Regions from separate parts of the Arthrobacter sp. FW306-07-I genome, predicted to be linked through region 2. Evidence: predicted binding sites of a transcription regulator. Region 2 holds the regulator's gene; the other holds the start of a gene.

Region 1 (19,494 bases), 710 kb from region 2:
AGCGCGCCATCCACCCCCTGCCGGAGATGCTGGACCAGCTCAAAAGGGGCTTCGAAAAGTACCAGGTTGAAGGCGACCTGCGGCACCGCCTGCGCGATGTGGAAGACCATGTCGAGCGGGTGATTTCCCGGGCGGATTCCTTCCGGGACCTGCTGCAAAACGCCCTGACCCTGGACGGAACCCTCACGGCGAACCGGCAGAACGAGGCCAGCGCCGAGCAAAACGAGCAGGTGAAGAAAATTTCCTCTTGGGCTGCCATCCTGTTCGCGCCTTCCTTCGTCGCCGGCATCTACGGGATGAACTTCGACACCATGCCCGAGCTCCACTGGACCTTCGGCTATCCCTACGCCCTGGTCCTCATGGTTGCCGCCGGGGCGCTCATGTACGGGATCTTCAAAAAGAAGGGCTGGATCTAGGAACCCTGGCCCGGACGGCCTTCCCGGCTGCCAGCGCCGCCCGCGCGTTGCCCGCGCTGTGCACCAGGACCGCAACTGCCAGGAACGCGGCCAGGACCTGGCCGGTGGTTGCCAGCACCCTGGGCCAGCCGCCGTCGATGGTGGGGTCAAGGAAGTCGTAGACATACCACCCGTCCAGCCCGCCCCGGATCCACGAGAAGGCCAGGAACACTACGGGGTAGCCCAGCCACGCAGCGGGCCGCCACCAGGGGCCGCGGACCGTGCGGGTTACCAGGACCCAGTCAAGGGCTGCCACCAACGGGGCCAGGCGGTGGTGGACAAGCTGCGGCCAGTACAGGTCCCAGGTCCACCAGGGCTCGCCCGGCGGAGCCACGAGCACCACGTAGATGATCCCGGTCATGACCAGGTACAGGACCAGTCCGCCGAAGAAGTGGTCCCACCAGTACGGCAGCGAGCCGCGCCGCCGTACTCCCGAAATCATCAGGACAAGACCAAAAGCGAGGTTCCCCTGCACGGTGAATTCCGAATACAGCTGGGCAATGTCCACATCGTTGCCGGGCAGGGTGGCATCCACCGTCTTCTGGACCACTGCGGCGAGGACGGCCAGCCCTGTGAGGACCCGAAGGACACGGATCCACGGGCGGTCCGGGTGCAGGGCGTGGTTGGCGGCAAGGTTGCGCCGGACCGGAGGAATCAAGGGCGTCAGGCCGCCCGGCTTCGCTGCAAGGCTCATGGAGCCAGCGTGGCGCCGCCGGTACGAAAAGACCAGAGTCCTTGGGCGGTTGGTACCAGCCGCCTACCTGGCCGCACAGCAGCCCGGCAGGCGGATGATGATCAGGCGTTGGCCCTGCGTTTCAGCCAACCCCAGACGCCGGTGGCGACGAAGAGGACCAGGCCGATGATGGCGAGCCAGAGAAGGCCCTTCACGACGAAGCCAAGGATGGACAGGATGAGCCAGAGGACCAGAAGGCCGATGATGATTCCCATGGGCTTACTCTAGGCCTGTACTGCAGGAAGCGCGCGCGCATTGCCCGGCGTTTCGCGGACAGGCTTCGCAGCATGGGGCAAGAGGCAACGAAAGAGCCCGCTGTTTCCAGCGGGCTCTTTTAGTGGAGCTAAGGAGATTCGAACTCCTGACCTCTTCGATGCGAACGAAGCGCTCTACCAACTGAGCTATAGCCCCGGAACCAGCTGCCTCCTGCAAGATATCCCAGGCTGGTGCGGAACCGGTGTCCCTAGGCTACAAATTTTCCATCCCCAACGCCAATCGACGCACACGGGCATCTGCCGGTAATGCGAAGCTCCCCCGCTTGGCCCTAGGCGCGGCGGCGCTGGAGGACGTCGTCGAGGTTACTCAGGGCGCTCTGTGCCTTGGACAACTGCTGGGCGCTCAACTGTTCCGTTTCGCCGCCCTCTGCTGCCGTTGCCTCCGCAGCCCCCTTCTTCAAGGACGGCTTGCCGACTGCTTTGGGCGCTTCCGGCAGCTCCAACGGCTCCGGCTCAGGGCGCTCAGCCTTGGCCGCCTCCACGTAAACAGGCTTGGGAACCTCCACCGGCTCCCAGGGCGTGCCCACGGGAATGGGGGACGGAGCTGCGGCGCTGGTGTCACCGGCAGCCACTGCGACGGCGAGGGCCGCTTCACGCAGCTCCACGGCCGTCAGCGGCTTAACCTTCGCCTGGCCCGCCTCCGCATCGAAGAGCGTGCTTTCCGGCATCACGGGAGCCACCTCGGGCTTGGCAGGAATAACGACGGCGTCTTGCGGGCGGCGTGCCGGGGCACTCATGGCAGAGCGGAAGGCGGCGTTCACCTTCGCCCTGCGGTCACGGACAGCGAGCCAGCGCAGCAGTGCCACCGACGCGACGGTCACCAGGGTGCAGGTGAAGGGAAGAGCAGGCGATCCGATGCCGAACGGAAGCAGCACACCCGAGATGAAGGCGGTGACCAGGGACAGCAGTCCCACAAGGGCCAGGGCAGTGCGGCCGTAGCGGACGCGGAACCTGGGCGGGGGTGGGGTGCTTGCAGCGCCTGCGGCACTCTTCCTGGGTTCCATGGCTTTCTCCTGCTGGGCGGCGACGTTCAGGACCAGGCCGGGATGCGGGTCCGGCCTTTCATCGGCGGGGGCGTCTGCCAGGAAGTCGCCGGCGGGCTGGAACTGGTGCCTGCGGTTCCGGAGGACGTAAGGGGCAACCCATACAATCCAGAGCGCGACGGCAACCACAAGGATCACTGAGCTGCTAAGGGGGAAGTCCACACTCAAAACCGTATGAGCATCATGCCTGCTCAGGCCGCATTACCAAGGGTGTGTCGTGCCCCTGAGGGCAAACCATTGGATTTATGACCGGCGCGATGCCAGCCAAGGGCCCAACAGGCCCTCCGGGACTTCTTCCGCAGTGAGGGCGAACGAGCGGTGGTCGGCCCACTTGCCATTGATGTGCAGAAAACGTGGCCGGTACCCTTCGTCCCGGAAGCCCAGTTTCTCCACCACCCGCAGGCTTGGTCCGTTCTCGGGCCGGATGTTGATTTCCATGCGGTGAAGGCCAAGCGCCTGGAAGCAGTGGTCGGTTACCAGCGCCACGGAGGTGGGCGCTATCCCCCGTCCTGCCCTGCCCTGGTCCACCCAGTATCCCAAGGTGGCCATCATGGCCGAACCCCAGACGATGGAAGATACTGTCAGCTGCCCCACGATGGCGGGTTTCCGAAGGCCCGGCTGCCACTCGGTGATGAGGAAAGGCAGAGCAGTGGCCTGGGCAGCCTGCAGATTGAGCGAGCGGACCATGTGCCGGTAGTCAGGGAGGCCGCCCGCCGGGTCCGGGTTGGATGCCTCCCACGGCGCCAGCCATTCACTGTTGCGCGACCGTACCTCGGTCCACTCTTTCTTGTCGCGGTACCGGATGGGCCGCAGGACCAGGTCGCCCGACTCGAGGGTGACTGGCCAAATAGGACCTGTGTGCATTGGGTTACCGGGAAAGGTCGGCGGCGAAGCCGGGCAGCCATTCCCGCAGGCCCGGGCCCAGGTCTTCGCTGTCGACGGCCAACTGGACGCAGGCCTTGAGGTAGCTCAGCTTGTCTCCGGTGTCGTAGCGGCGGCCGCGGAACACCACTCCGTAGACACCATGCCCCTGGGCATCACCGGTGGCAAGCTCCTGGAGGGCGTCCGTCAGCTGGATTTCTCCACCCCTCCCCGGCTCGGTGTGCTCGAGGACTTCGAACACGGCCGGGTGCAGGACATAGCGCCCGATCAGCGCAAGGTTCGACGGAGCTTCCTCGGGCGTGGGCTTCTCCACCAGCCGGTTGACGCGGACGTAGTCTTCTCCGTCAATCTCCTGGATGTCGGCGCAGCCGTAAGCACTGATCTGCGAGGGCTCCACCTCGATGAGCGCAACGACGGACCCGCCCGTTTTCGCCTGCACGTCGATCATGGTGCTGAGCAGTTCGTCGCGGGCATCAATCAGGTCATCCCCCAGCAGGACGGCGAAGGCTTCGTTGCCCACGTGCTGCTTTGCCCGGAGCACCGCATGCCCCAGTCCGTGGGGGTCGCCCTGCCGGACGTAGTGGATGTCGCCCAATTGGCTGGCCGCCTGGATGGACGCAAGCTTTTCCGTGTCGCCCTTGTCCTCCAGCGTCGATTCGAGGGAGGGCACCCGGTCGAAGTGGTCTTCCAGGGCGCGCTTGTTGCGGCCGGTAATCATCAGCACGTCGTTGAGGCCCACGTGCACGGCTTCCTCCACCACATACTGGATGGCAGGCTTATCCACGACGGGAAGCATTTCCTTGGGCATCGCCTTCGTGGCGGGCAGGAACCTGGTGCCCAGGCCCGCGGCGGGAATGACGGCTTTGCGGACTCTGGGGTTACTGGTGCTCACCGGACTAATCTAACGTCAGCGTCAAGCATTTCAGTAACCACCGGCGCGGCAGGCTGGCATCCGGCCAGAAGCCGCTGAGTGCCGGCAACGCAGGAAGGACACCATGCTGCAGGAAACGAACGCGGTCAAGGACGATATCCGGGCCGCCCACCGACGCCGGCGAGCGGGCCTAACCCCGGCGCAACTGGAAGCGGCAGGCAACGCCTTGGCTGTGCACGGCGAAGCCTGGGCCGGGACGGTTACCGGCGGCCAGCCCGGCATAGCGTGCGTGTACCTCGGCGTGGGACAAGAACCGCCCACCCTGCCGCTCGTGAATGCTTTGCACAGCAGCGGACACAGAGTGCTGCTTCCGGTGTGTGAACCCGGCAGGGAGTTGAGCTGGGTGTTCTGGACGCCGGAAACCAGCTTTGAACGCAGCAAATTTGCACCCATCCTTGAGCCCGCCGGACCCCGGCACGGGCCGGAGACAGCAGGCGCAGCGGCAGTGCTTTTCATTCCGGCCACCGCGGTGGATCGTGCCGGTAACAGGATCGGCCAGGGCGGCGGGTACTACGACAAGTTCCTGGGACACCTTGCGACAGCCGGGAAGGAAATTCCCCTGGCCGCTGTTATCTACGACGATGAATTGCTGCCTGCGGGGCGGATTCCTGCAGAGGAGTTCGACCGGCCGGTCCCGGCGGTCCTTGCGCCGTCCGGGTACCAGCCGCTCACGGGCGGCGCCTGACCCCGGCCCGTCCAGGGGCAGTGATAGAATTAGCACTCAGGCCCTGCGACTGCTAATGGTTTACCAAGTGGCAGCACGGGACCTCTCGTTTGCCCAAGAGGAGGAGCACCAGTGCCAACATATGCTTACGCCTGCAAGGATTGCGGCCACGCCTTCGACATTGTCCAGTCGTTTTCGGACAGTAGCCTGACGTCCTGCCCCGAATGCCAGGGCACGTTGCGGAAGAAGTTCAACAGCGTGGGTGTCGTCTTCAAGGGCTCCGGTTTCTACCGCACCGACTCGCGCGATTCCAAGGGCAGCTCCGTCTCCCCCGCGCCTGCCGCGGCTCCGGCTGCGCCCGCTGCCGCCCCCGCCGCTTCGGCTCCGGCAGCCAGCTAGACAGGCATAAGCCTTAAGTTCGACGGCGGTCGGCGCATTCCAGCGCCGGCCGCCTTTGTCCACATAGCGTTCGTTCTGGCTGCCCAGGTGCGGTTGCCGCAACTAGCGTGGGCGCATGCCCAGACTTCCCCGCCGTCGCCGCGACCACTACCGGCGTCCCGCCAGCCCCCGAAACATCGCACGCCGCGGCAAAGAGCGTTCACCGGGGGCGCGGTTTGCCAGCTGGGTGAACCGCAACCGCAGGCTCGCTGCGGCGTTGTTGTTATGCGCAGCTGCAGCCCTTGCGGTCCAGCAGCTCACTCCTGCCCCGCTCTCCACTGTTAGGGCGCTGGCCGCCGCCCGGGATCTTCCCGCCGGAAGCGCCGTCACCACAGCAGATTTGGCTCACGTCCAGGTGCCGCCGGGAATGGTGGCGGACGGCTTCCTGCAGGATGACGCCGCCGCAACGGGCAAGCAGCTGGCCGCGCCCATGCGCAAGGGCCAGCTCCTCACGGACGCCCAACTGCTGGGTCCCGGACTGCTGGCTGGCACTCCGCCCGGTTCAGCGGCTGTTCCCCTGCGCATGGCGGACCCTTCGTCCACACAGCTGGTCTCCCCCGGCCAACTGGTCAATGTGGTGCTGACGCCAGCCACCGGGTTTGACCAGCAGGGTCCCTCCCAGGTCCTGGCATCTGCCGTACCCGTCCTGTGGACGTCGAACAACGGCGGCCAGGGCGGGCAATGGCTGGGCACCACGGAGACGGATGGACTAATCGTGGTGGCGGCCAACGCAGAACAATCGTCCCGTCTGGCCGGAGCCTCAACCCAGGGCCGGCTGTTCTTCGTCCTTGTCGGGCCGCCGTGACATCAGCCATGCAAGGCCGAAGCCGGGCGCTCCATCCAAACCAGGCACACATCCAACCCGGAACCCCTGGTCAGCCCTGCGCGGTCAGCCCCAGTGCGGTGGTTTCTGTTCCTTCAACCACGTGTCGTGGTCGTCCTCCCGGTCTCCCCAGCTGCGCGCATCGTCCTCTGCGGCCTTGCTCGGAAGGATTTCCTCGCTGCCGCCCTGTGCCGCGCGCGCCGCAGGGGCATTCGGGCCGGGTGCCGCAGGCGCCCCCGACGCAGCAGCGTCAGTGCCAGGTTCAGGGTTTCCGTTCTTGTTCTCGTCGTAGTGCATGTCTTCCTCGGGACCGGCTTTCCCGGCCCTGTCTTCCTTGCTCAATTCTTCTCTGCTCAAATCTTCTTTGCCCGCGGAAGCTGCCGATGATGCGGTATCGATTCCATTGAGCGCCTGGTGGACGTCGTCGTCAAGGAAGCCCGTAGAGGTCGTGGTCCTGCCAGGGAGCACGATGTTCTCAAGTCCCAGGTACCCCGCTATGCGGTCGGCGCAGGTCGAGGGGTCGGTGAAGACTTCGATGGTCCACAGCGGCATGTAGCGCCAGCCCAGGCGTTCCAGCAGTTCCGGGCGCAGCCGGCTGCGTTCACGCACGCTCATGGCGCGGTACTGCTTGGTGCCGTCGGATTCGATGGCCACAGGCCGGGGCAGGTCCAGGTCGTCCTGGCCCATGGTGTTCAGGGGGTCGGCCGCGGCAACAACGTCGATGGCGCCGTCGTACTGGTGCCACACCCGGGCGCCGCGGGCGCGCAGCCTGTCCCCCAGATCCGCTACCAGGGGATCCGCTCCCAGTGCCTGTTCGCTGGCAGCGGCACGGGACGCCGGAGTGCCCAGGTCCGTGTTGCCGGAGATTTCCCGGTTCAGCAGCGTGTAAAGGTCCACCGCCCCGTGGGTGAGGCGGGTGTGGTCCAGGTCTTCCGGCCGGAAGCAGGTCAGCACGTGCAGGGAACGCCGTGCCCGGGTCATCGCCAGGGCAAACTTTTCCCGGCCACCCTCGGCGGACAGCGGCCCGAAGTTGTGGAGTGCACGGCCGTGGGGGGTCCGCCCGAATCCCGGTGAGAAGATGACGTGGTCACGCACCAGGCCTTGGGCGCGTTCCAGGTCAACCACCCGGAAGGACTCCGGGCCGGCACCGAAGAATCCGGCGAGGCCGGGCTGGTTGGACAGCTGGAGCCTGATGGACTCGCCAATCCGGGCCGCGTGCCGGAGACTGGCGGTTACGACCGCGAGGGACGTTCGGGGGCGCATCCTGGCGTGCTCGAAGACCAGTTCCACAACGCGGTTGACCTCCGCCACGACGGATTCCACACCCTCGTGGTCGGCACTGGGCAGGCCGGTGCCGTCCGGCAGGTACTCAACCAACAGGGAGCGGTCCAGCCCCGTGGCGGACTGCCCTTCCGGCAGCCGGCGCAGGCCGCCGTCGTAAAAGCTCTTACTCAGCTGGAGGACCAAGTCCTCGTCCACCGCGCGATACACCACATTGAGCCGCCATACCGGCAGGACGGCGGAGAGCGCGGTAAAGGCGCTTTCCACACGGTGGTGCGCCGACTCGCCGGGCGCCAGCCGCTCCACTCCCACGGTGAAGGTCCGTGGCGTTGCTATGCGGGAATCACCGAAGGCAATGACCTGCCGTGCACGGGCAATCGAGGGCAGGACGGCCTGCAGGGAGGTGGCCTCAGCATCGAGGATCACCACCGCGTCGAAATGCTGCTCCGCTGGCAGCAGGCCCGTCATGAGGTAGGGACTGACAGACCAGACGGGAACCAGCGTCCCGATCAGGTCAGGCGCCTGTGCGGTCAGGGCGGGCAGGGAGACCCGCCCGTCCTTCAGCAGGCTGCGCAGGAGGCCGGCCTGCCGCGGCTGGGCGGCAATAGCGGTGCGCCACCGCTCCGCCAGGGCCCACCGCAGCCGGGCTGCGCCGCTGGCAATGTGCGCATTGTCTGCGAGGCGGTACTCTGCTTCGAGCCGGCGCAGTGCGTCGCCGTCGGACATGGCCAGGTAGTCGTCACCGCTGATCATTGCCTCGAGCGCGGACTGCCACCAGGCCAGTTCCAATTCGGCCGCGACCGATCCTTCGGGTACTTCCCGTTCGGCAAGGTCGGCAAGGAGTTCACCCAGGCCGTGTTCGCGCATGTTCTCGATGAGGAGTGTGCGTTCGGGCAGGGTCTTGAGCGTATCGGTGTCCGCCACCAGGCGCTCCAGGCGTTCCATCAGCTGCGGGTAGGGAACGCCGGTCAGCGACCCACCGTCTTCCGTATGCCGCAGCGCCTCGCCCAGCTGCGCCAACTCCTTGTCCAGGGAGCGGTACATGGCGTTCATTTCGGCCAGGCCCGATGGAACGGCAGGGTGCCGCTGCGTTGTGGCGTATCCCGCCCACAGGGCCCGCTGTTCCTGCACCAGCAGCAGGGACGAGTGCAGGTCCGCGATGTGGACGCCCGGACGCACATATTCCTTGGCCACCCGGCGCAGCCTGGAGCGCTGCATGGCCGTCAGCTCGATGCCGCGCTCACGCCGCCACGAGGACGGTGCAGTGGCGGAGATCAGGTCCGTCACCGGGCGGTCGAAGATGTCCGGGGTGAACTTGTCCAGGCTGCCGCGGACGGCAACCAGCAGTTCCAGCTGCTCGCCCCACTCGGCAAAGGATTCGCCCAGACGGATTTCGGCGTGCTCGGCAACCGCGTCCATCCGGTCGCGGAGGATGGGAAGGCTCTTGGCCACGGACCGGACCAGGTCCTGGGCTTCCTCGGTTTCCTTGCGGGTCAGCAGCCTTGCGCCGTGCCAGGGGCTGGTGGTGGCCGCCTTGCTGAAGCTGCCCAGTTCGGCAGCACGGCGAAGCCGGCCGGCCAGTTCATCGCGGTCCCGGATGCTGTCCAGGACGCTGCGCTTAAGCCGGACGGTGGTGGCCGGTGCCGGATGGATGGACGTGAGTTCGGCGAGGGACTGCATGGCCTGGTACGGCGAGCAGCCCCACCGATCGCGGACGTTGTGCAGCGATGCCACGTGATCCATCAGCGCATGCCGGTGCTCGGTAAGGGTGTGGTGCAGGTTCCCGAGCTGCGGTTCCAGCGACTTCTCGTTCCGGACGATCGCCCGGACCAACTGGCCCTTCAGCTGTTGGGCGGTGACATTCCCGGTGAGCTGGAACAGGATGGACTCCAGTCCCAGCGACTCCAGGTGTCCGGACACCTCATTGAGGCTGGCGCGCCGGTCGCCCACCACCAGCACGGTCTTTCCGGCATCCACCAGGGCACCGATTGTGTTGATCGCGGTCTGGGTCTGGCCGGTACCGGGCGGGCTGCTGACCACCAGGGAGTCCCCGGCGCGGGCTGCATCGATTACGTACTGCTGGTCCGTGTCCGCGTCCAGCAGGAGCAGTTCGTCCTTGGGGTGCCGGTTGTCCAGCTGCGGGAAGCGGGACGGGTCCGGTTCTTCAATGTCCACCATCTCGCCGCCGGCGGCGGTGGCCAGTGCGGACACGATGGGGTGTGTGTCGTTGATCCAGGGGTCGTCGAGGTTGCCGGAGAGGTCGGCGAAGGTGGAAACGAGCAGGTTGTGCTGGGTTTCCGCCCCGTGGATGGGCCGGATCAGGGTGGCCAGCCGGTCCAGGACGGGCTGGGGGTCGAACCGGGCGGTGCTGTAGGCCAGGCGGGTCACGGCGTTGACGTCGAAGACGATGCCGTGGATGTTCTTCAGGTGCCGCACCAATGCCGGGTTGATCTGTGCCTGCTCGGTGAGCTGCAGTTCAAAGTCGTCCTCCCCTGGCCGAACCGTGAGGGAGATGGCGGTCAGCATCACGGGGGCGGACACACGCTGGGGTTTGCCCCCGACGGCGGATGTCCACACCACGGTGCCTGCGGACAGGTACCCGGCATCGATACCGCGGTCATTGGCGAGCTCAAAGATCTTGGACCGGATGTTGCGTGAAGCCCTTGCCGCGACCACGTACTGCTGCCGGTCCCGGATCAGCGTGGACAGGCGGGTGCGGCGCCCGGCCATGAGCTGGGCGAGTCCGGAGGGGTGTGCCGAGGTGAGGTCGATGGAACCTTCGGGCGTCTTGGTGAAGCGCAGCATCGTGTCCGCGCCGGTGACGGGTTTGAGCCCGGACAGCCATTTACGAAGCTCTTCCGAGCCCTCCGGGTGGCCTTGACCAACTGACACTTCTGCCTTCTTTTCTGCGTTTGCACGTGACGTCCTGGACCATACCGGCATAGGTTCGAGAGTAGCCGCTTCGGCGCCGGACTTGAGCGACCGCAACACTGGAGCACGGGAAATTGCGGAGGATTCATTCGGGAAAAGCAGTGGCCGGCCCCCGCTGGCGGAGGCCGGCCACTTAGGAAGCTATTCCCACTCGATGGTTCCCGGCGGCTTGCTGGTGACGTCCAGCACCACCCGGTTGACGCCGTCCACCTCGTTGGTGATCCGGTTGGAAATCCTGGCCAGGAGGTCGTAGGGCAGGCGTGACCAGTCGGCGGTCATGGCGTCCTCGGACGAAACGGGACGCAGCACGATGGGGTGGCCGTAGGTGCGGCCGTCGCCCATGACGCCGACGCTGCGGACGTCCGCCAGCAGCACTACCGGCATCTGCCAGACCTCGTTGTCCAGGCCGGCCTCGGTCAGCTCGGCGCGCGCGATGGCGTCCGCCTTGCGGAGCAGGTCCAACCGCTCCTTGGTGACCTCGCCGACGATCCGGATGCCCAGGCCGGGGCCGGGGAACGGCTGGCGGCCCACGATCTCCTGCGGCAACCCCAGCTGGGCGCCCACGGCGCGGACTTCATCCTTGAACAGGGCTCGCAGCGGTTCGACAAGCTCGAACTGCAGGTCCTCGGGAAGCCCGCCCACATTGTGGTGGCTCTTGATGTTAGCGGCACCTTCGCCGCCGCCGGATTCGACGACGTCCGGGTAGAGGGTGCCCTGGACCAGGAACTTGATCTTCTCGCCGTGCGCGGCAGCCTCGGCAATGATGGCCAGTTCGGCTTCTTCGAAGGCGCGGATGAACTCGCGGCCAATGATCTTGCGCTTGGTTTCGGGATCGCTGACGCCTGCCAGTGCCGAAAGGAAGCGCTCCTGTTCGTTGGCCACGTACAGCTTGACGCCGGTGGCGGCCACGAAGTCGCGTTCCACCTGTTCCGCTTCGCCCTCGCGCAGCAGTCCGTGGTCCACGAACACACAGGTGAGCTGGTCGCCCACGGCGCGCTGGACCAGCGCTGCCGCCACTGCTGAATCGACGCCGCCGGAGAGCCCGCAGATTACCCGGGAATCCCCGATCTGCTGGCGGATCCGCTCCACCTGCTCCTCCAGGATGTTTCCGGTGGTCCAGTTGGGCTCAATCTTGGCGCAGTTGAACAGGAAGTTTTCAAGCACCTGCTGTCCGTAGGCGGAGTGCTTGACCTCCGGGTGCCACTGCACACCGAAGAGACCCTTTTCCTCGTTGGCGAAGGCAGCCACCTCCGCGCCCGCGGTCGTGGCCAGCACCTCGAAGCCTTCGGGCGCAGAGTGGACGGAGTCGCCGTGGCTCATCCAGGTCTTCTGGTGCTGGGGCATGCCTTTCAGCACGGAACGCCCCTCGCCCAGGATGGTGGTCTCGGTGGATCCGTACTCCCGCAGGCCGGTCTTGTCCACCTTGCCGCCCAGCGCGTTGGCCATGGCCTGGAACCCGTAGCAGATGCCAAAGACGGGGACGCCGGCCTCGAAGAGGTCGGCACCAACGCTCGGGGCGCCGTCGGCATAAACGCTGGAAGGGCCGCCGGAAAGGATGATGGCGGCGGGATTCTTGGCCAGGAGCTGCTCGGTGGAGTAAGTATGCGGAACCACTTCCGAATACACATTCGCTTCCCTGACGCGGCGGGCAATCAGCTGCGCGTACTGGGCACCGTAATCAACAACCAGCACCGGCTTCTGGGAAGTCTGGGATGCAGTGGGAGTAGTCACCGTAATAGCCTACTTGGCGCCGTTGCACCGGCGCACCTTGGGAGGCCGCGCTGTGACGGAGCAAACGTCCGACGGCGGCCGGTCGGCTGCCTGTGCGCAGCCCACTGCGGAGGGGATCAGTAGCGCTGCGGGGCCTGCGGGTTGGCGGCCAGCTCGGCCTCCACCTCGGCGTGGAACTTCTTCTCGACGATGAAGGACAGGAACGGCACCACGCCACCCAGTGCCAGCAGGATTAGCTTCAGGAACGGCCAGCGCATAAGCGACCACAGCCGGAAGTTGGAGATCAGGTACACCACGTACATCCAGCCGTGCACGATCAGCACCGTGACGGAGACGTTGACGCCGTTGATCACCCCGGCCGGTTCGGCGTCGGCGAATCCGAAGCCGAACGGCTGGCCGGTCACTGCGTTGGTGCCGCCCGCGAACAGGTACTGCCCGAAGCCGTACCGCGCCACGAGTTCGGCGCAGAGCAGGAGCAGCATGGTGCCGGTGAGGTAGGCCATGACCTTGTAGAACTTCAGGGCCGACCGGATCTGTGCCTCAGTACCGCCGAAGCGGCGCTTCTTGCCGGAAGTCTTGCCGCCGGATGCCTGCGGGGATGGGGTGGCGGGTTTCGGATCAATCATGGCTGTACCTTCTGCTGGTGCTGGTCAGGCTGCTGCTGTTCAGGCTGGTGCTGGTTAGGCTGCTGCTGAAGAGGCTGTGTTTCGTGGAGGCCGCCTGCGGGGGCTTCATCGGCGTCCTCGAGGGCCTCCTCGAGATCGCGGTGGTAGTCGTCCTTGACCAGGCGCCACCAGATAAAGAAGGCGAAACCGGCGAAGACGACCCATTCGATGGAATAGAACAGGTTGAGCCAGTTGATGTGCTGCCCGGGGGGCTGCGGCCCGATATCCAGGGGCAGGAGCTTTCCAGGGACGGCTGAGGCGCTGACGTCCTGGCCGCCCACCACCTCGGCGGTGGCAGACACAAAGCCCGGGTAGCTGCTCACGTCCCAGTAGTTGATGAGCTCGGCGACGGAAACAGCCGTGGCCTCCCCCGGCTTGGGCGACTTCCCGGCCACCGGCGCCTCGGATGGCAGGAGGCGTCCGGTTAGTTCAACAACGCCCGACGGCGGTGCTGCCGCATCCCCCGGCTCGGCTACCCACCCGCGTGCCACCGGGATCCAGGTTTGGGGAGATGCGCCCGCGCCGGTCAGGGCCGGGGCACCGTTGACGGCGAAGGCGGACACCACCCAGTAGCCGCTTTTGCCGTCGTGGAGCCTGCCGGGAACCAGGACCTGCTTGTCCGGGCTGTACGTTCCCTGCGCCGTCACCATCTGGTCTGCGACGCTTCCGTGGAAGAACTCCCCGGGCTGCAGGGTGCTTGTGAGCTGTTGGACCTGTTCAGAAGCCGGGTTGACCGGCACCTCGGGTTGGGTGGAGCGCCCGAACTGCCACTGGCTCAGCAGCACGAAGACCCCGGAGAGAACGATCGCGAAGATAAAGCCTGCGATCCATCGGGGCTTAAGGGCTGTTTTCCACACGTCTTAACCGTACTTCGTACTTCTGTAGAACAACTAAACGCCAGGGCATCCGGACCGGAAACGGGACCGGCCCATCCCAGCCGCGCCTAGTGGTCGAAGAAGACCAGGCTGGAGTTGATGAGTTCGGCAATCACTTCGGCGTCGTACGCACGACGCAGCGACTCCCGGAAAGACTCCTTTGAGAGCGACCGGGCCAGGGTGGCCAGCACCTCCAGGTGGTCCGAGAAGGAGCTGGCCGGGGTGGCAATCAACAGGATGACCGTGGCCGGACCGTCCGCGGCACCAAAGTCCAGCGCATGGCCGTACTTCGCGATTCCAACCGCGATGGACGTTTGGGAGACGAATTCGCTCCTTGCGTGCGGCAACCCGATGCCGCCCGGGAGCCCCGTGGCCAGTTGGTGCTCCCGGGCGTTAACGTTCTTCAGGAACCCGTCAAGATCTGAGATCCGCCCTGCCGCGTGCAGCCGCTCTGCCAGTTGGTTGGTGGCGTCGGTCTTGTCCTTGGCCTCCATTTCCAGGATCACCATGTCGGCGGTGGTCAAATGGGCGTCATACGGGTCCAGTGGTTCCGCCAAGGCGTATCCCTTCGGTCAGCAGTGGGGCTAGCGGCCCCTCAACGCAAGGGCACGATGTCTTCCGCGCCCAGGCGGGCAGCGTCTGCGGATTCGTCGTCCGGCTGTTGCTGGCTAAGGCGTTCCGCCTCCACACGGGCAAGGTAGTGGCGGACTTCGTTTTCGCGCTGTGCCTCGCTCCAGCCAAGGACGTCACCCATCAGTTTAGCGACAACAGGGGCAGCGGACACGCCGCGGTCCCACGCCTCGATGGAGATCCTCGTCCGTCGGGTCAGGACGTCCTGCACATGGCGGGCGCCCTCGTGCGTGGCTGCGTACACGGCCTCGGCCTGAAGATAGTCATCGGCTCCCGGGATAGGCTCAGCCAGTTCAGGGTTCTGCTCGATGATTTCCAGGACTTCGGGGGTCATGGACCCGTATCGGTTGAGCAGGTGCTCGATCCGCGCCACGTGCACCCCGGATTCCTCCGCGGTGCGGTTCCGCCGGTTCCAGGCCGCCCGGAAACCGCTGGCGCCCAGCAGCGGGATGGTCTCGGTACAGCTGGGCGGCACCCGCTCGTCCATGGTGCGGGTGGCCTCGTCGACGGCGTCCTTGGCCATGACCCGGTAGGTGGTCCACTTGCCGCCGGCCACCACCACCAGGCCGGGAACCGGATGCGCCACCACGTGCTCGCGGGAGAGCTTGGCGGTGGAGTCATTTTCACCGGCCAGCAGCGGCCGCAGCCCGGCATAGACCCCTTCGACGTCTTCCCTGGTGAGCGGCCGCTTCAGAACCTGGTTGACGTGTTCCAGGACGTAGTCGATGTCCTTGCTGGAGGCTGCCGGATGCGCCTTGTCCAGATGCCAGTCCGTGTCGGTGGTGCCAATGATCCAGTGCCTGCCCCACGGGATGACGAACAGCACCGACTTCTCGGTGCGCAGGATCAGCCCCACGGTGGACTGGAAACGGTCCCGGGGAACCACCAGGTGGATACCCTTGGAGGCGCGCACCTTCAACTGGCCGCGGTCCGTCACCATGGCCTGGGTTTCATCGGTCCACACACCCGTGGCATTGATGACCTGCTTGGCGCGGACGCTGAACTGCGTGCCGTCCTCGCGGTTCTCCACCTTGGCTCCAACCACCCGCTCGCCCTCGCGCAGGAAGTCCACCACCGCCATCTGGTTCACTGCATGCGCTCCGTAGTATGCAGCCGTGCGGACCAGGTTGGCCACGTATTTGGCGTCATCCACCTGACCGTCGTAGTACCTGATCGATCCCACAAAGGCATCGTTCTTCAGGCTGGGGGCCGCCCGCAGCGTGCCGCGCTTGCTCAAGTGCTTGTGGAACGGCACGCCGCGGCTGTGTCCGCTGGAGATGGACATGACGTCGTACAGTGCGATGCCGGCGCCCACGTACGGACGCTCAATGAACGGCTTGGTGAGCGGGTAAAGGAAGGGCACCGGCCGCGCCAGGTGCGGGGCAATCTCGGAGAGCAGCAGGCCGCGTTCCTGCAGGGCCTCCTTGACCAGGGCAAAGTCCAGCATTTCCAAGTAGCGCAGGCCGCCATGGATGAGTTTGGATGACCTTGAGGAGGTACCGGCGGCCCAGTCGCTTGCCTCGACGATGCCAACGCTCAGCCCACGGGTCACGGCGTCCAGCGCTGCTCCGGCACCAACGATGCCACCGCCCACAATCAGAATGTCCAGCTCCTGGCCGGGTTCGGCTGTGGCGCGCAGCCGCTGGATGGATGCTTCCCTGGCTTCGGGGCCAAGGACCCCGCCGTTTGCAGGAACACTCTTCATTGAACGCCTCCAGTGCCTCTAGTGCCGGTAGTAACCCCACACTACTTGCAATGGGCGTGCTTTGGGCAGGGCCGGGTGGTGCCCACCCGGCCCTGACCTGTGCTTAGTTTCCTTCGTAAGGCGATACGACGACGTCGACCCGCTGGAATTCCTTCAGGTCCGAATAGCCGGTGGTCGCCATGGAGCGCCGCAGCGCACCAATGAGGTTGGACGTGCCGTTTGTGTGGTGGCCGGGTCCGAAGAGGACCTCCTCCAGCGGCCCAACGGTGCCGACATTGGCGCGGTCCCCGCGCGGCAGCTCGGTGTGGTGGGCTTCCTGGCCCCAGTGCCAGCCCTTGCCCGGCGCTTCTTCTGCCCTGGCAAGGGCACTGCCCAGCATGACGGCGTCGGCGCCCATGGCGATTGCCTTGACGATGTCACCCGAGGTGCCCATGCCGCCGTCGGCAATCACGTGGACGTAGCGGCCGCCGGATTCGTCCATGTAGTCGCGGCGTGCCGCGGCGACGTCGGAGATCGCGGAAGCCATGGGCGAGTGGATGCCCAGGGCGCGCCGCGTGGTGGTGGTTGCGCCGCCACCGAAGCCCACCAGCACGCCGGCGGCACCGGTGCGCATGAGGTGCAGCGCCGGGGTGTAGCCGGCTGCGCCGCCCACGATCACCGGGACGTCGAGTTCATAGATGAACTGCTTGAGGTTGAGGGGCTCGTGGTCCTTGGAGACGTGTTCGGCCGACACGGTGGTGCCGCGGATGACAAAGATATCGACGCCGGCAGCCAGGACCGTCTTGTAGTGCTCCTGGGTGCGCTGCGGGGTCAGGGATCCGGCAACGGTGACGCCGGCCTCGCGGATTTCGGCCAGGCGGGACGTGATGAGTTCCGGCTGGATGGGTGCCTGGTACAGCTCCTGCATCCGACCGGTGACGACGGGGCTGTTGGTCTTGTCTTCAAGCGCCGCAATTTCATCGAGGACCGACTGCGGATCCTCGTACCGGGTCCAGAGGCCTTCCAGATCCAGCACGCCGAGGCCACCCAGCTTGCCCAGGGCAATGGCCGTGGCCGGGGACATGGCCGAGTCCATCGGAGCGGCGATCACTGGCATGTCGAACTGGTAGGCGTCGATCTGCCAAGAGACGGAGACGTCCTTGGGGTCGCGGGTGCGACGGTTGGGGACGATTGCGATGTCATCCAGGGAGTAGGCACGACGCCCACGCTTGCCACGGCCGATCTCGATCTCATAAGTCACTGCTCTAGGTTATCCCAGCAGGTCCGCTGGCTTTGCCCGGGCCGGATCCTGACGGAAAGCGCTGCCCGTGGCGGCGGCGCGGGGCAAACACGTAGCCTTCTCCGGAGTCTCGGTGGATGCTCCCGCGACCAGCTTACGATTGGGCTTCCTTCCGACAGGGAGGACCTGGTCCTCTTGGCGTGACCCTACGGCAACCCGGCTTCCGGACCTCTGTAAGGCGCACCCTTCCCGCTACAGTGGCGTGATGGGCAGCCGCTGGACATTTGACGGGCATATCGCCGGCATTGGTACTACTTCCGGGCTGCGCGCCGTAGTTGGAATATGGCAGGACTCCCCCTTCGGATCCTTCTCGGACGTCATGGTCCAGCAGCCTTCGGGACACCGGCTGCTGCTGGCACCGACGCCTGAAGTTGCCGGCTTCATCGCCGCCACCTACAGCTTTGACGAGGTGCAGGTGGTGGACGTTTCCGCCTCGCTCGCCGGCCACAGGTTGACGGTCGACGCCGGCCCGCTGGAAATCCGGGCCGTCACCGGTGCCAGGACTCGCCTGGGTTCGGTGCTTCAGGCAGTGCCCCGGCGCCTTGCTGTCCATCCCCGCTGGCTCGCCGCGGTCAATCCACTCGCTGCCCTCGCGGCACCCGGCGCCCGCACCTACGGAACTGCCGGCAGTGGAAGGGCGGAGTTCTATGGGGTGACCGACCTGCACCACGTGACCTCCGCCGTCGTCACTTGGGAAGGTGCCAACGCCGGGACGCTCTCCCCCATCCGGCCGGCCGTAACGTTCGGCTTCAGCAGTGTGCCGCCGCGGCCAAGTGTGGCCCGCGTGCGCACCACCGTGGTGGAAGCGTTGGAGACGCCGGCGCCGAGGCAACCGTGATGCACAGGAACGGGCACGGGGTTGTGCCCATCGAAGGGCCCGTCTCTTCCGGTTTTGGTGGATGAGCATGGTCTTCGCCGTACCCTGCGCGGAGTGCGGGCTTCGACAACCTGCGTCAGACTCCTTCAGGTTCCTCCACGGAAAGCTGGGACTCGAACATGCGGAAATAGCGGCCGCGCAGTGCCACCAGCTCCTTGTGGGTTCCCTGCTCCACGATCTGCCCGTCCTCCAGCATGTACACCACGTCCGCCTTCTCGATGGTGGCCAGCCGGTGGCTGATGGCGATGATGGTGCTGCTGCGGTCGGCGAAGAGACGCGTAAAGATCCGGTGCTCGGCCAGCGCATCAATGGCGGACGTGGGCTCATCCATGACCATGAAGGATGCGTCCCGGTAGAAGTTCCGGGCCATCGCCAGGCGCTGCCACTGACCGCCGGAAAGGCCGCTCCCCTTCCGGCCGCGGGGGTCTTCCATCCAGTTGCTGACGTGGTTATCCAGGCCGTTGGGCAGCTTGTTGATGAAGTCGAGTGCCTCGGCGTCGGCTGCGGCCCTGCGGATGCGGTCATCATCGCGAGGACTCTCCACATCGCCGAAGTAGATGTTCTCGGCGGCCGTGGCGAACTCGTACTTGAGGAACTCCTGGCTGAGAACCGCCAGGTGCCGGTGCCAGGAGGTGACGTCGACGGCGGCCAGGTCCACGCCGTCGAGCAGGACTTGCCCCGAGTCGGGACGGTAGAGGCCTGCGAGGATGCGGATCAGGGTGGACTTGCCGGCACCGTTTTCCCCCACGATGGCGATGTGCTGGCCCTGGCGGATGGTCAGGCTTATGCCCTTGATCACTTCAATGTCGCTGCCCGTGTACGTGAAGCGGATGTCCTTCAGCTCCACTTCCTTGGGTGCTTGCAGCAGAGGAGGCGCGTGTTCCGAGTGCATGGGCATCGCCATGAACAGCTCGTAGTCCTTCAGGTTAGCCAGGTCCTCATCGATGGAGCTCAGGGACGACACCAGGTTGTTCGCCGTGGACAGGGCACGGCTGACGATCTGCTGAACGTAGAGGAACTGGCCCACCGGGGCGGCGCGGGCAATGATCTGCCCCACCACCCAGATCAGCGAGACCACCTCCGCGCCGTATTGGAGTGCGTCGGCGGCAAGCTGCTTGGGGATGTAGCGTCGCTGGTAATCCAGGCGCCGCCGCTCGTCCGCGTCGCGGAGCCGGGACCGAAGGCCCATGAGGAAGCCGACAATGCCGTAGAGCCGCATCTCGGCGATGTGTTGCGGCCGCAGGAGGTTGGTTTCAATCATGCGCCGCTGACGGCG
Region 2 (9,746 bases):
CCGGCCTCCACCGCAGGGCGGGTGAGGATGATCCTGCTGACCTCTTTTTGCTGCAGCGCCTGGACCGCTTTCGCCATGGCCAGGTACGTCTTGCCGGTGCCGGCGGGCCCGATGCCGAAGATCACCGTGTTGGCGTCGATGGCGTCAACGTAGTTCTTCTGGTTGAGCGTCTTGGGCCGGATGGTCCTGCCGCGGCTGGAGAGGATGTCGTGGGTGAGCACGTCCACGGGATTCTGCAGGGACTGGGTGCGCAGGAGCGACACCAGCTGCTGCAGCACTGCGGGCGTGATGACAGTGCCCCTGGCCACCAGGCCACGGACCTCCTGGAGCAGCCGCATGATCCGGGGCACGTCACTGACGGGGCCGCTGATCGACAGTTCATTGCCGCGAGCGTGGAAATTGACATCCGGAAACTGCTCTTCGATAAAGCGCAGCGCCTCGTCGTGGCTGCCAAGTGACTGAACCATCTGGTCGGTGTTCTCAAAGAGGACAACTTCGGTCCGGGTGCCGGGCATTGAGTGCGGAAATTCCCCCGGACTGCCTTCGCCCGTGTTGAGCCGGCGCTTACCATTTGCTGATTCAGTCATGGTGTTGGCCCGCAGGCCCGTGGTCCCCTCGAAGATCGACATCACTTGTTTTGCGTTTGGCTGATGCCGGTGCCCGTCGCGCGGTGCTCCCTGCCCAGCGATCCCTTTATCTTACGCCAGCACGGGTATGGAGCGGATATCCGCCCGAATGGGAGCTGCCGCGCCACCCGTGAAAGGTTCCCGAGCAGGGCGCTTAGATATCAACTTCATATCGGCCATATATCGTTCCAGTTGCAGTTCGCCGGAAGGACGCACAGAGCGGCTGACCGTGCGCACCGCTGTGCAATGCTGGAAATCCAGCATCTGCTGGGACGTCAGGCCGCCAGGGGGATCGGCCCGCCACGCCAGGAAAGGACAAGGGCAGGACAGTGCCGGAAACCTCTGTGCCCAAAAGGGCAGGACGACCCAAGGGCCGCCTGTGCCCGGCCGTCCTTGCAGGAATTTTGGTGCTTGTTCCGGCCCTGGCAGGCTGCACGGCCGAGGGCGGGCCTTCACCTACAGGCACCAGCGCATCGGTCCCCGCCTCCGGGGGCACTATGCCGGACGGCCCGGCCACAAGCGCCCCGCTGGAAACCACGCAGTCCTCCAACAAGGCCCCGGTGTACTGGATTGGCCGCAGCGGGGGGAACATCTTCCTTTACCGCGAATTCCGGGACGTCCCGGAGCAGGACAACCCGGTGACCCGGGCACTGCGCGCCATGATGTCGGAAAAGCCCCTGGACCCTGATTTCTTCACGCCCTGGCAGAACCCGGACAAGCTGGCCACGTCCATTTCCGGCAAGGATGTCATCACCGTCGACGTCTCGGCCGACGCCTTTAACAGCAACCTCGATGCAGACATGGCGGCACGGGCCATCCAGCAGTTGATTTACACGGCCACCGCGGCGGCCGCCAGTTCGGGCCTGATCGACACCGGCCAGCAAGTCCGGGTCCGGATCCTCGTGGACGGCCACACGGACTACGTGGCGTTCGGAAAGATCCAGCTGGGCGCGCTCATGACGCGCGCGGCAGGCCTGGTGGCGCCGGTATGGATTATCGACCCCCAGGAAAACGCCGAGGTGCCGGGCGGCAGCGTAAAAGTCACAGGGCGCAGCACGTCACCTGGCGCGAAGCTCCACTGGCAGCTCCTTCGGGCCGGGGACGGGGGCAGCAAAGCGCCCTTCCTGAACGGGGAGACCACGGCCGGCACGGAGCAGGGACAGGCGGGCGTCTTCACGCTGGCCCTGAACCTGCCGCCAGGCGACTACGAACTCCGGGTGGCGCAGGCCGGCTCCGGCGGGGAGCCGGACAAGAACGAGGACACCAGGACCTTCAAAGTCCGGTAGTGGTCCACCGGCCAAGAATGTCGCTGGCAAGCACGACGGCGGCCGGCCCGGCTGTGGAGGACCGCAGGACATGGTGCCCCAACAGGGCTGTCACAGCCCCTTTGTCGCAGAGTTTCGTTACTTCCCGCGGGCTGATGCCGCCCTCCGGGCCGACGATCAGCAGGATTTCACGGGAGCCGGTGCCTGCACTCCCCTGCCACGCTTCAAGGACGGTACGCAGCGGCCGTACGGCGTCTTCATGCAGGATGACCGCCAGGTCCGCCGCGTTCACCGCGGTGGCAAGCCCTGTGGTGTCGACGGCGGCGCGCACTTCCGGGATCCAGGCACGCCGTGCCTGCTTGGCGGCCGCCGCCACGGTTGACTCCCACTTGGCGTGAGCCCGCGCTGCACGGTCGCCCTTCCAGCGGACGATGGACCGTTCGGACTGCCAGGGAACCACCGCGTCGACGCCCAGTTCGGTGGCCGTCTCAATGGCCAGTTCGTCGCGATCGCCCTTGGCCAGGGCCTGGACCAGCACCAGCCGCACGTCCGGCCTGTCTTCCACCGCCAGGCTGCCGCACTCCACCTCGAGGCCCGAGGGTGCAGCCGAGACGACTCTTCCGGTCATGCGGGTGCCGGCGCCGTCGACAATGTCCACGGCCTCGCCCGGCGCCAGCCGCTTTACGGTGACGGCATGGCGCGCCTCCGCCCCTTCGAGGACAAAGATGCGGCCCGGCGACATGGCGTCCAGCGAACCGGTGGAGGTGAAAAAGACCGGGTTGCTCACCGCTACAGGTTCCCGAACCGGTCCCGGAGCTTGGCGAACATGCCGCCGCTGGCAGCCAACTTGCCTTCGGTGATCTGCTCGCCGCGGAGCTTGGCAAGCTGGCGCAGCAGGTCCTCCTGCGCGGAGTCGAGCTTGGCGGGGGTGTCCACCTGCAGATGGACCTTCAGGTCGCCGCGGCCATAGCCCCTCAGGTGCGTGACGCCCAAGCCGCGCAGGGTGATGATTTCGCCGGACTGGGTGCCGGGCTTGACATCGATCTCCTGGGTACCGTCGAAGGTTTCCAGGCTGACGTCCGTGCCCAGGGCCGCAGCGGTCATGGGGATGTGCAGGGTGGCGTGCAGGTCATCGCCTTCGCGCACGTACGTGGGGTCGTTGTTGACGCGGATCTCCACGTAGAGGTCGCCGGCGGGCCCACCTGCCGGGCCGGCTTCGCCCTGCCCGGAAAGCTGGATGCGGGTGCCGGTGGCGACGCCGGCAGGAACCTTGATGGTCAGTGACCGGCGGCTGCGGATGCGGCCCTGGCCGCTGCATTCATTGCAGGGGTCCTTGATGACCGTACCGAAACCTTCGCAGGTGCCGCAGGGAGCTGCCGTCATGACCTGGCCAAGGATGGACCGGACGGCCCGCTGGACCTGGCCGCTGCCGCCGCAGATGTCACAGCGCTCCGGGTGGGTGCCCGGGCGGCAGCAGGATCCATCACAGGTGGGGCAGACCACTGCGGTGTCCACCTCGAGTTTCTTGTTGACTCCGAAGACGGCGTCGCGGAGGTCGATCCGGACACTGATGAGTGCGTCCTGGCCGCGGCGGACCCGGGACGCCGGGCCAGACGTGCCGCCCGCGCCAAAGAAGGTGTCGAAGATGTCCTGGAACGCGAACCCCTGGCCTGCGTAACCGGCGCCGCCGAAACCGTTGTCCGTGCCGTTTTCGTTGCCGGTGGTGTCGTAGATCCTGCGCTTCTGGGGGTCGGAAAGGACCTCGTAGGCGTGCGTTACCGCCTTGAAGCGCTCGGCAGCGTCGGCACCTGGGTTAACGTCCGGGTGAAGGGTGCGGGCCAGCTTGCGGTAGGCCTTTTTGATCTCTTCGCCCGTAGCTTCGGGTGAGACTCCAAGGACGTCATAGTGGCTGCTCAAAATTCGTGTCTCTTCCTTGTTGTACTGCGTTCAGTCGGGCGCCAGGACTCTTGTCCACAGCCGAAGCGGGCTCCGGCGGCCAGGAGTCAGGGCCCCAAAATCCTGGAAAGGTAGCGGGCTACGGCCCTGACGGCGGCCATGGTGGTGGGATAGTCCATTCGGGTGGGTCCGAGGATTCCCACCTTGGCTGCACTGTCCGGACCATAGCCGGTGGCCACGACGGAGGCCTCGGCTAGGCCGTCATAGGGGTTCTCCCGTCCGATGCTGACGGCAACGCCGCGGTGGTCCTGGGCCATTTCGCTCAACAGCCGCAGCATCACCACCTGTTCCTCGAGCGCCTCCAGCACCGGACCAATGCTCAGGGGGAAATCAACGTTCGACCTGGCCAGGTTGGCGGTGCCGGCCATGACCATGCGGTCTTCCCTGCTGTTCTGGGCCAGCGCCTCCAGGCCGAGGGCAAGCGCGTAGGCTGCCTGGCGTTGCGGCTGGGGCGCAGCGGCCACGACGGCGGGAAGTGCCTGGGCGAGGTGGCTCAGCCGGGTTCCCCCGAGGGCGGCAAGGAAGCGGGTGCGCAGCTCGGCCAGCGCTTCGTCTCCGAGGTCCTGCCCGACGTCGATGACGCGCTGCTCCACCTTGCCGCTGTTGGCGATGAGGACCACGAGGACCTTCCGCGGTGCCAGCAGCACGAATTCGATGTGGCGGACAAGTGCCCTGCTCAGGTGCGGGTACTGGACCACGGCTACCTGGTTGGTCAGTTGTGACAGCAGCCGGACGGTGCGGTCCAGCACGTCGTCGAGGTCGTCCGCGCCCTCCAGGAGGGTTTGGATGGCTCGGCGTTCGGGAGCCGACAGGGGCTTGACGGCGGAGATCTGGTCGACAAAAAGCCGGTAGCCCTTGTCCGTGGGGATCCGGCCGGCGCTGGTATGGGGGGCTGTGATCAGCCCCTCGTCCTCCAGCGCGGCCATGTCATTGCGGATGGTGGCGCTGGAAACGCCAAGATGATGCCGCTCCACCAGGGCTTTGGACCCAACCGGCTCGCGGGAGTGGACGTAATCCTCCACGATGGCCCGCAGTACTTCCAGTTTGCGTGGCTCGCTCACTCTCCACCTCCATCCATGGTCCGGGGCACCCGCTCCGCCCGGTGCCGCCCAAGGGTTAGCACTCGACATGCCTAAGTGCTAACAGTCTATTATGCCTCGGCCCGTTGTTAGCATTGGTACCGCTCCGGGCGAAATTCCCGGGTTGAGGAGCTAGCGCTAGGCGGATTGATTCCATGGATTACCAGAACTGGGGCCCCCGGGGCATTTCCGCTCCCAAGCGGGTGGAGCTGCCCGAGGTCCCTGTGGAGCGGGGCATGGTTCTTGAGGAAGTACAGTCCGGCTGGGTGGGCGCTGTCACCCGCGTAGAGAAGTCCGGCGGAATGCACGTCGTGGCATTGGAGGACCGCCGCGGAAAGTCCCGGTCCTTCAAGCTCGGATTCGGTTTCCTCCTCGAGGGCCAGCCCATCCGATTGATGCCGCCCGCGCCCAAGGCCGCCGCCGGTCCTCCCGCCGGCCGGACCGCCTCCGGTTCAGTGCGCGTCCCAGGCCAACGCGCCCAGGTCGCAAAGGCAAGCCGGATCTGGGTGGAAGGCAAGCACGACGCCGAACTGGTGGAAAAGGTCTGGGGAGACGACCTGCGCGTGGAGGGCATCGTCGTCGAGCCCCTCCACGGCATCGACGACCTGGCCGCAGCCGTGGCGGACTTCAAGCCGGGCCCTGGCCGCCGCCTCGGCGTACTGGTGGACCACCTGGTTCCCGATTCCAAGGAATCCCGGATCGCCGACGCCGTCATGGCGTCCCCCGGCGCGGCCGGCAACGTCCTGATCGTCGGCCACCCGTACGTGGACGTCTGGCAGGCAATCCGGCCTTCAGTCCTGGGCATCGAAAAATGGCCCGCCATCCCACGCGGGCAGGACTGGAAGACCGGGATCCTCAAAGCGTTCGGCTGGCCCCACAGCACGAAGGAAGACATCGGCCTCGGATGGCAGAAATTACTGGGCGCCGTACGCACGTACGCGGACCTCGAAGCGTCCCTGCTGGGCCGGGTTGAGGAAGTCATCGATTTCCTTACCGTGCCCTGAGCGGCGGGCGCCGGCCCTAAAGCCAGTATTCTTGGTAGTAGTCAGCACTAACTTGCACCTCAGAAGGACACAGACTGTGGCAGAAAACGCACGTGATCACAGGGACGGCCAGGGCCGCTCCGAGTACCATGGCGTACCCGCCAACGCCCTGCCGCTTACGGCCAGCGAGGACCGCCAGTGGGCCACGCTGGCGCACTTCGGCGGGATCCTGGGGTGCATCCCCTCGCTGCTGATCTACCTGATCTTCCGCGACCGCGGGCCGTTCACCGCGCAGGAATCCAAGGAAGCGCTGAACTTCAGCCTGCCGCCCACCATCGCCGCGGTGCTGGCCAACATCCTGGTCTTCATCCCCTATGTGGGAAACATCTTCGCGGTCATCGCCACACTGATCTGGGTGGCCCTCACCTGCTTCTCCGTAGCCGCAGGTATCCACGTCAACCGTGGCCAGCCGCACCGCTACCAGTACAACCTGCGCTGGATCAAATAGTCCCCGCCCGTTGCCCTAGCCTCGCAAGCTCGGCCAGGGAACCCTACGGGCGTGGGCCGACCCAGCGGTCTAGCCTCGCAAGCTCGGCCAGGGAACCCTACGGGCGTGTGCCCACCCACCGGTCCTAGCCTCGCAAGCTCGGCCAGGGAACCCTACGGGCGTGGGCCCACCCAGCGGCTCCCTGCCCTCGCAAGCTGTGGGGCGCACCCAGCGGCTCCCTGAGATTAGTCAGGGAGGATGCGGCGGACCACTGCGTCTGCCAGCAGCCTGCCCTTGAGGGTCAGCACCAGGCGTCCGCGGAAAGCAGCAGCAGGCTCCACCAGGCCGCCCGCGATCAGCCCGGCCACCTCGTGCCGCCCGGCGGCGCTGAGCGTTGACACCTCAAGCCCTGACTGCAGGCGCGCCTCGAGCATCACCTTTTCCAGGTGCCTGGTTTCCGCATCCAGGGTCTCCCTGCCGGCAGCCGGCGACAGCCCCTGCGACAGCCGGTTGGCATAGGCGGACGGGTGCTTGACGTTCCACCAGCGGACCCCGCCCATGTGGGAGTGGGCGCCCGGCCCGATCCCCCACCAGTCGTCGCCCCGCCAGTATGCGAGGTTGTGCCGGCACGCCTGCTCCGGAGTGCGCGCCCAATTGCTGACCTCATACCAGCCAAGCCCTGCTTCGGTGATCAACTGGTCGGCGAGCTCGTACTTGTCGGCGTGGTCGTCGTCGTCAATTCCCGGGACCTCACCGCGCCGCATCTGGGCTGCCAGCTTGGTACCCTCCTCAACGATCAGCGCGTAGGCGCTGATGTGGTCCGGCTGGTACGACAGGGCGGTCTCCAGTGAGTGCCGCCAGTCGGCCAGCGACTCCCCCGGCGTGCCGTAAATCAGGTCCAGGCTGACAGCCAGGCCGGCTTCCCTTGCCCACTGCACCACCTGCGGAACCCGGCTCGGCGTGTGGGTGCGGTCAAGGACCTTGAGGACGTGCGGAACGGCGGACTGCATGCCAAAGGACACGCGGGTGAAGCCGGCTTCCTTGAGGACGGCCAGGGATTCAGGGGTAACGGAGTCCGGGTTGGCTTCCGTGGTGACCTCGGCGCCGTCCTCGATGCCCCACTGATCGATGGCAGCGCGCAGGATCGCCGCAAGGTCTTCAGCGGGAAGCAGCGTGGGCGTGCCGCCGCCGAAAAAGACCGTGCTGAGCTTCCGCTCCGGCATGCCCGAGCCCGCCAGCACCTTGGCCGCCAATGCCACTTCCGACACCGCCGTTTGGGCATATGCATCCTGGGATGCGCCGCCGCCGAGCTCCGTGGCGGTGTAGGTGTTGAAGTCGCAGTATCCGCAGCGCACGGCGCAAAAGGGAATGTGGACGTACAGGCCGAAAGCCCGGCCCGCCGCACCGTCCGCTGCCTGTGCAGGCAGCAGACCGTCCGACGGCGCCGGGTCGCCGAGGGGAAGGACGCTGGGCATCAGGGCGTCCCCCACTGCGCAGTGGTCACTTCTTCTTTGCCTTGTCCTTCGATTCGTCCGTGGTGAGGGCGGCGATGAAGGCCTCCTGCGGCACTTCCACCGTGCCCACCATCTTCATGCGCTTCTTGCCTTCTTTTTGCTTTTCCAGCAGCTTGCGCTTACGTGAGATGTCACCGCCGTAGCATTTCGCCAGTACGTCCTTGCGGATGGCCCGGATGCTTTCACGGGCGATGATCCTGGAACCGATGGCCGCCTGGATGGGCACCTCGAACTGCTGCCGAGGGATGAGTTCGCGGAGCTTGCCGGTCATCATCACGCCGTAGGCGTATGCCTTGTCCCGGTGGGTAATGGCACTGAAGGCGTCCACCTGCTCACCCTGGAGCATGATGTCCACCTTGACCAGGTCGGCAACCTGCTCGCCGTCGGCTTTCCAGTCCAGGGAGCCGTAGCCGCGGGTCTTCGACTTCAGGATGTCAAAGAAGTCGAAGACGATTTCCGCCAGCGGCAGGCGGTAGCGGATTTCCACCCGGTCCTCGGAGAGGTAGTCCATGCCGCCCATGACGCCGCGGCGTGACTGACACAGTTCCATGATGGCGCCGACGAATTCGTTGGGGGCCAGGATGGTGGCGGAGACCATGGGTTCGCGTACTTCCGCGATCTTGCCGGTGGGGTACTCGCTGGGGTTGGTCACGCGGACCACCTTCTTGTCCTCCAGGGTCACCTCGTATTCCACGTTAGGCGCAGTGGAGATGAGGTCGAGGTTGTATTCGCGCTCCAGGCGTTCGCGGGTGATCTCGAGGTGCAGGAGACCCAGGAAGCCCACCCGGAAACCAAAGCCCAGCGCAGCCGAGGTCTCCGGTTCGTACACCAGCGCCGCGTCGTTGAGCATGAGCTTTTCGAGGGCGTCACGGAGGACCGGGTAGTCGGCGCCGTCCAGCGGGTACAGGCCGGAGAACACCATGGGCTTGGCATCGGCGTAGCCGGGCAGCGACTGGGCTGCCGGCTTGGCCAAGTTGGTGACAGTATCGCCCACCTTGGACTGCCGGACGTCCTTCACGCCGGTGATCAGGTAGCCCACTTCACCGACGCCCAGGCCCTTGGAAGGTGTGGGTTCGGGTGAGCTGACGCCGATTTCCAGGAGCTCGTGCGAGGCCCTGGTGGACATCATCTGGATGCGTTCCCGCGGGTGGAGCATGCCGTCCACCACGCGGACGTAGGTCACCACGCCGCGGTAGGTGTCGTAGACAGAGTCGAAGATCATGGCACGGGCCGGACCATCGGGGTCACCCTCCGGCGCCGGAAGGTCCCTGACAATCTTGTCCAGGAGGGCTTCCACGCCCACACCGGTCTTGCCGGACACGCGCAGGACATCCTCCGGGTCGCCGCCGATCAGGTTGGCCAGCTCAGCTGCGTACTTTTCGGGCTGCGCCGCGGGAAGGTCAATCTTGTTAAGCACCGGAATGATGGTGAGGTTGTTCTCCATGGCCAGGTACAGGTTGGCCAGCGTCTGGGCCTCAATGCCCTGGGCCGCGTCCACCAGCAGGATTGCGCCCTCGCATGCGGCCAGGGACCTGGACACCTCGTAGGTGAAGTCCACGTGGCCCGGGGTGTCGATCATGTTCAGCGCGTAACTGACACCATCCACCTCCCACGGCATGCGGACAGCCTGGGACTTGATGGTGATGCCGCGTTCACGCTCAATGTCCATGCGGTCCAGGTACTGAGCCTTCATGTCGCGCGCCTGTACCACCCCGGTGGACTGCAGCATACGGTCAGCCAGGGTGGACTTTCCGTGGTCAATATGCGCGATGATGCAAAAGTTCCGAATGATTGCCGGATCTGTCGCGGCGGGCACCGGTGCGGTGCGGGCCATGG

What was found. The regulator HrcA, encoded in region 2, represses chaperone genes, less so after heat shock. The targets are predictions, from matches to a motif close to TTNGCACTCGNNNNNNNCGAGTGCNAA.
Region 1: the regulator HrcA is predicted to act here: its motif matches at 5,034-5,060, upstream of LFT46_RS13960 (FmdB family zinc ribbon protein).

What each region holds. Positions count from the first base shown of each region.
Region 1 is NZ_CP084550.1:3,019,881-3,039,374, forward strand. It holds gene corA (magnesium/cobalt transporter CorA) at 1-416, shown strand, start outside; gene LFT46_RS13925 (Pr6Pr family membrane protein) at 394-1,149, opposite strand; gene LFT46_RS13930 (hypothetical protein) at 1,251-1,403, opposite strand; tRNA gene LFT46_RS13935 (tRNA-Ala) at 1,527-1,599, opposite strand; gene LFT46_RS13940 (hypothetical protein) at 1,733-2,644, opposite strand; gene LFT46_RS13945 (GNAT family N-acetyltransferase) at 2,750-3,370, opposite strand; gene galU (UTP--glucose-1-phosphate uridylyltransferase GalU) at 3,375-4,280, opposite strand; gene LFT46_RS13955 (5-formyltetrahydrofolate cyclo-ligase) at 4,384-5,004, shown strand; gene LFT46_RS13960 (FmdB family zinc ribbon protein) at 5,116-5,382, shown strand; gene LFT46_RS13965 (RcpC/CpaB family pilus assembly protein) at 5,498-6,226, shown strand; gene LFT46_RS13970 (DUF4011 domain-containing protein) at 6,311-10,468, opposite strand; gene guaA (glutamine-hydrolyzing GMP synthase) at 10,598-12,187, opposite strand; gene LFT46_RS13980 (DUF3817 domain-containing protein) at 12,304-12,813, opposite strand; gene LFT46_RS13985 (SURF1 family protein) at 12,810-13,709, opposite strand; gene LFT46_RS13990 (PTS sugar transporter subunit IIA) at 13,796-14,284, opposite strand; gene LFT46_RS13995 (glycerol-3-phosphate dehydrogenase/oxidase) at 14,323-16,062, opposite strand; gene LFT46_RS14000 (GuaB3 family IMP dehydrogenase-related protein) at 16,166-17,302, opposite strand; gene LFT46_RS14005 (hypothetical protein) at 17,547-18,179, shown strand; gene LFT46_RS14010 (ABC transporter ATP-binding protein) at 18,295-19,494, opposite strand, start outside.
Region 2 is NZ_CP084550.1:2,314,863-2,324,608, forward strand. It holds gene LFT46_RS10665 (PhoH family protein) at 1-587, opposite strand, end outside; gene LFT46_RS10670 (GerMN domain-containing protein) at 956-1,912, shown strand; gene LFT46_RS10675 (16S rRNA (uracil(1498)-N(3))-methyltransferase) at 1,899-2,678, opposite strand; gene dnaJ (molecular chaperone DnaJ) at 2,681-3,808, opposite strand; gene hrcA (heat-inducible transcriptional repressor HrcA) at 3,895-4,908, opposite strand; gene LFT46_RS10690 (DUF3097 domain-containing protein) at 5,082-5,930, shown strand; gene LFT46_RS10695 (DUF4870 domain-containing protein) at 6,007-6,417, shown strand; gene hemW (radical SAM family heme chaperone HemW) at 6,642-7,871, opposite strand; gene lepA (translation elongation factor 4) at 7,897-9,746, opposite strand, start outside.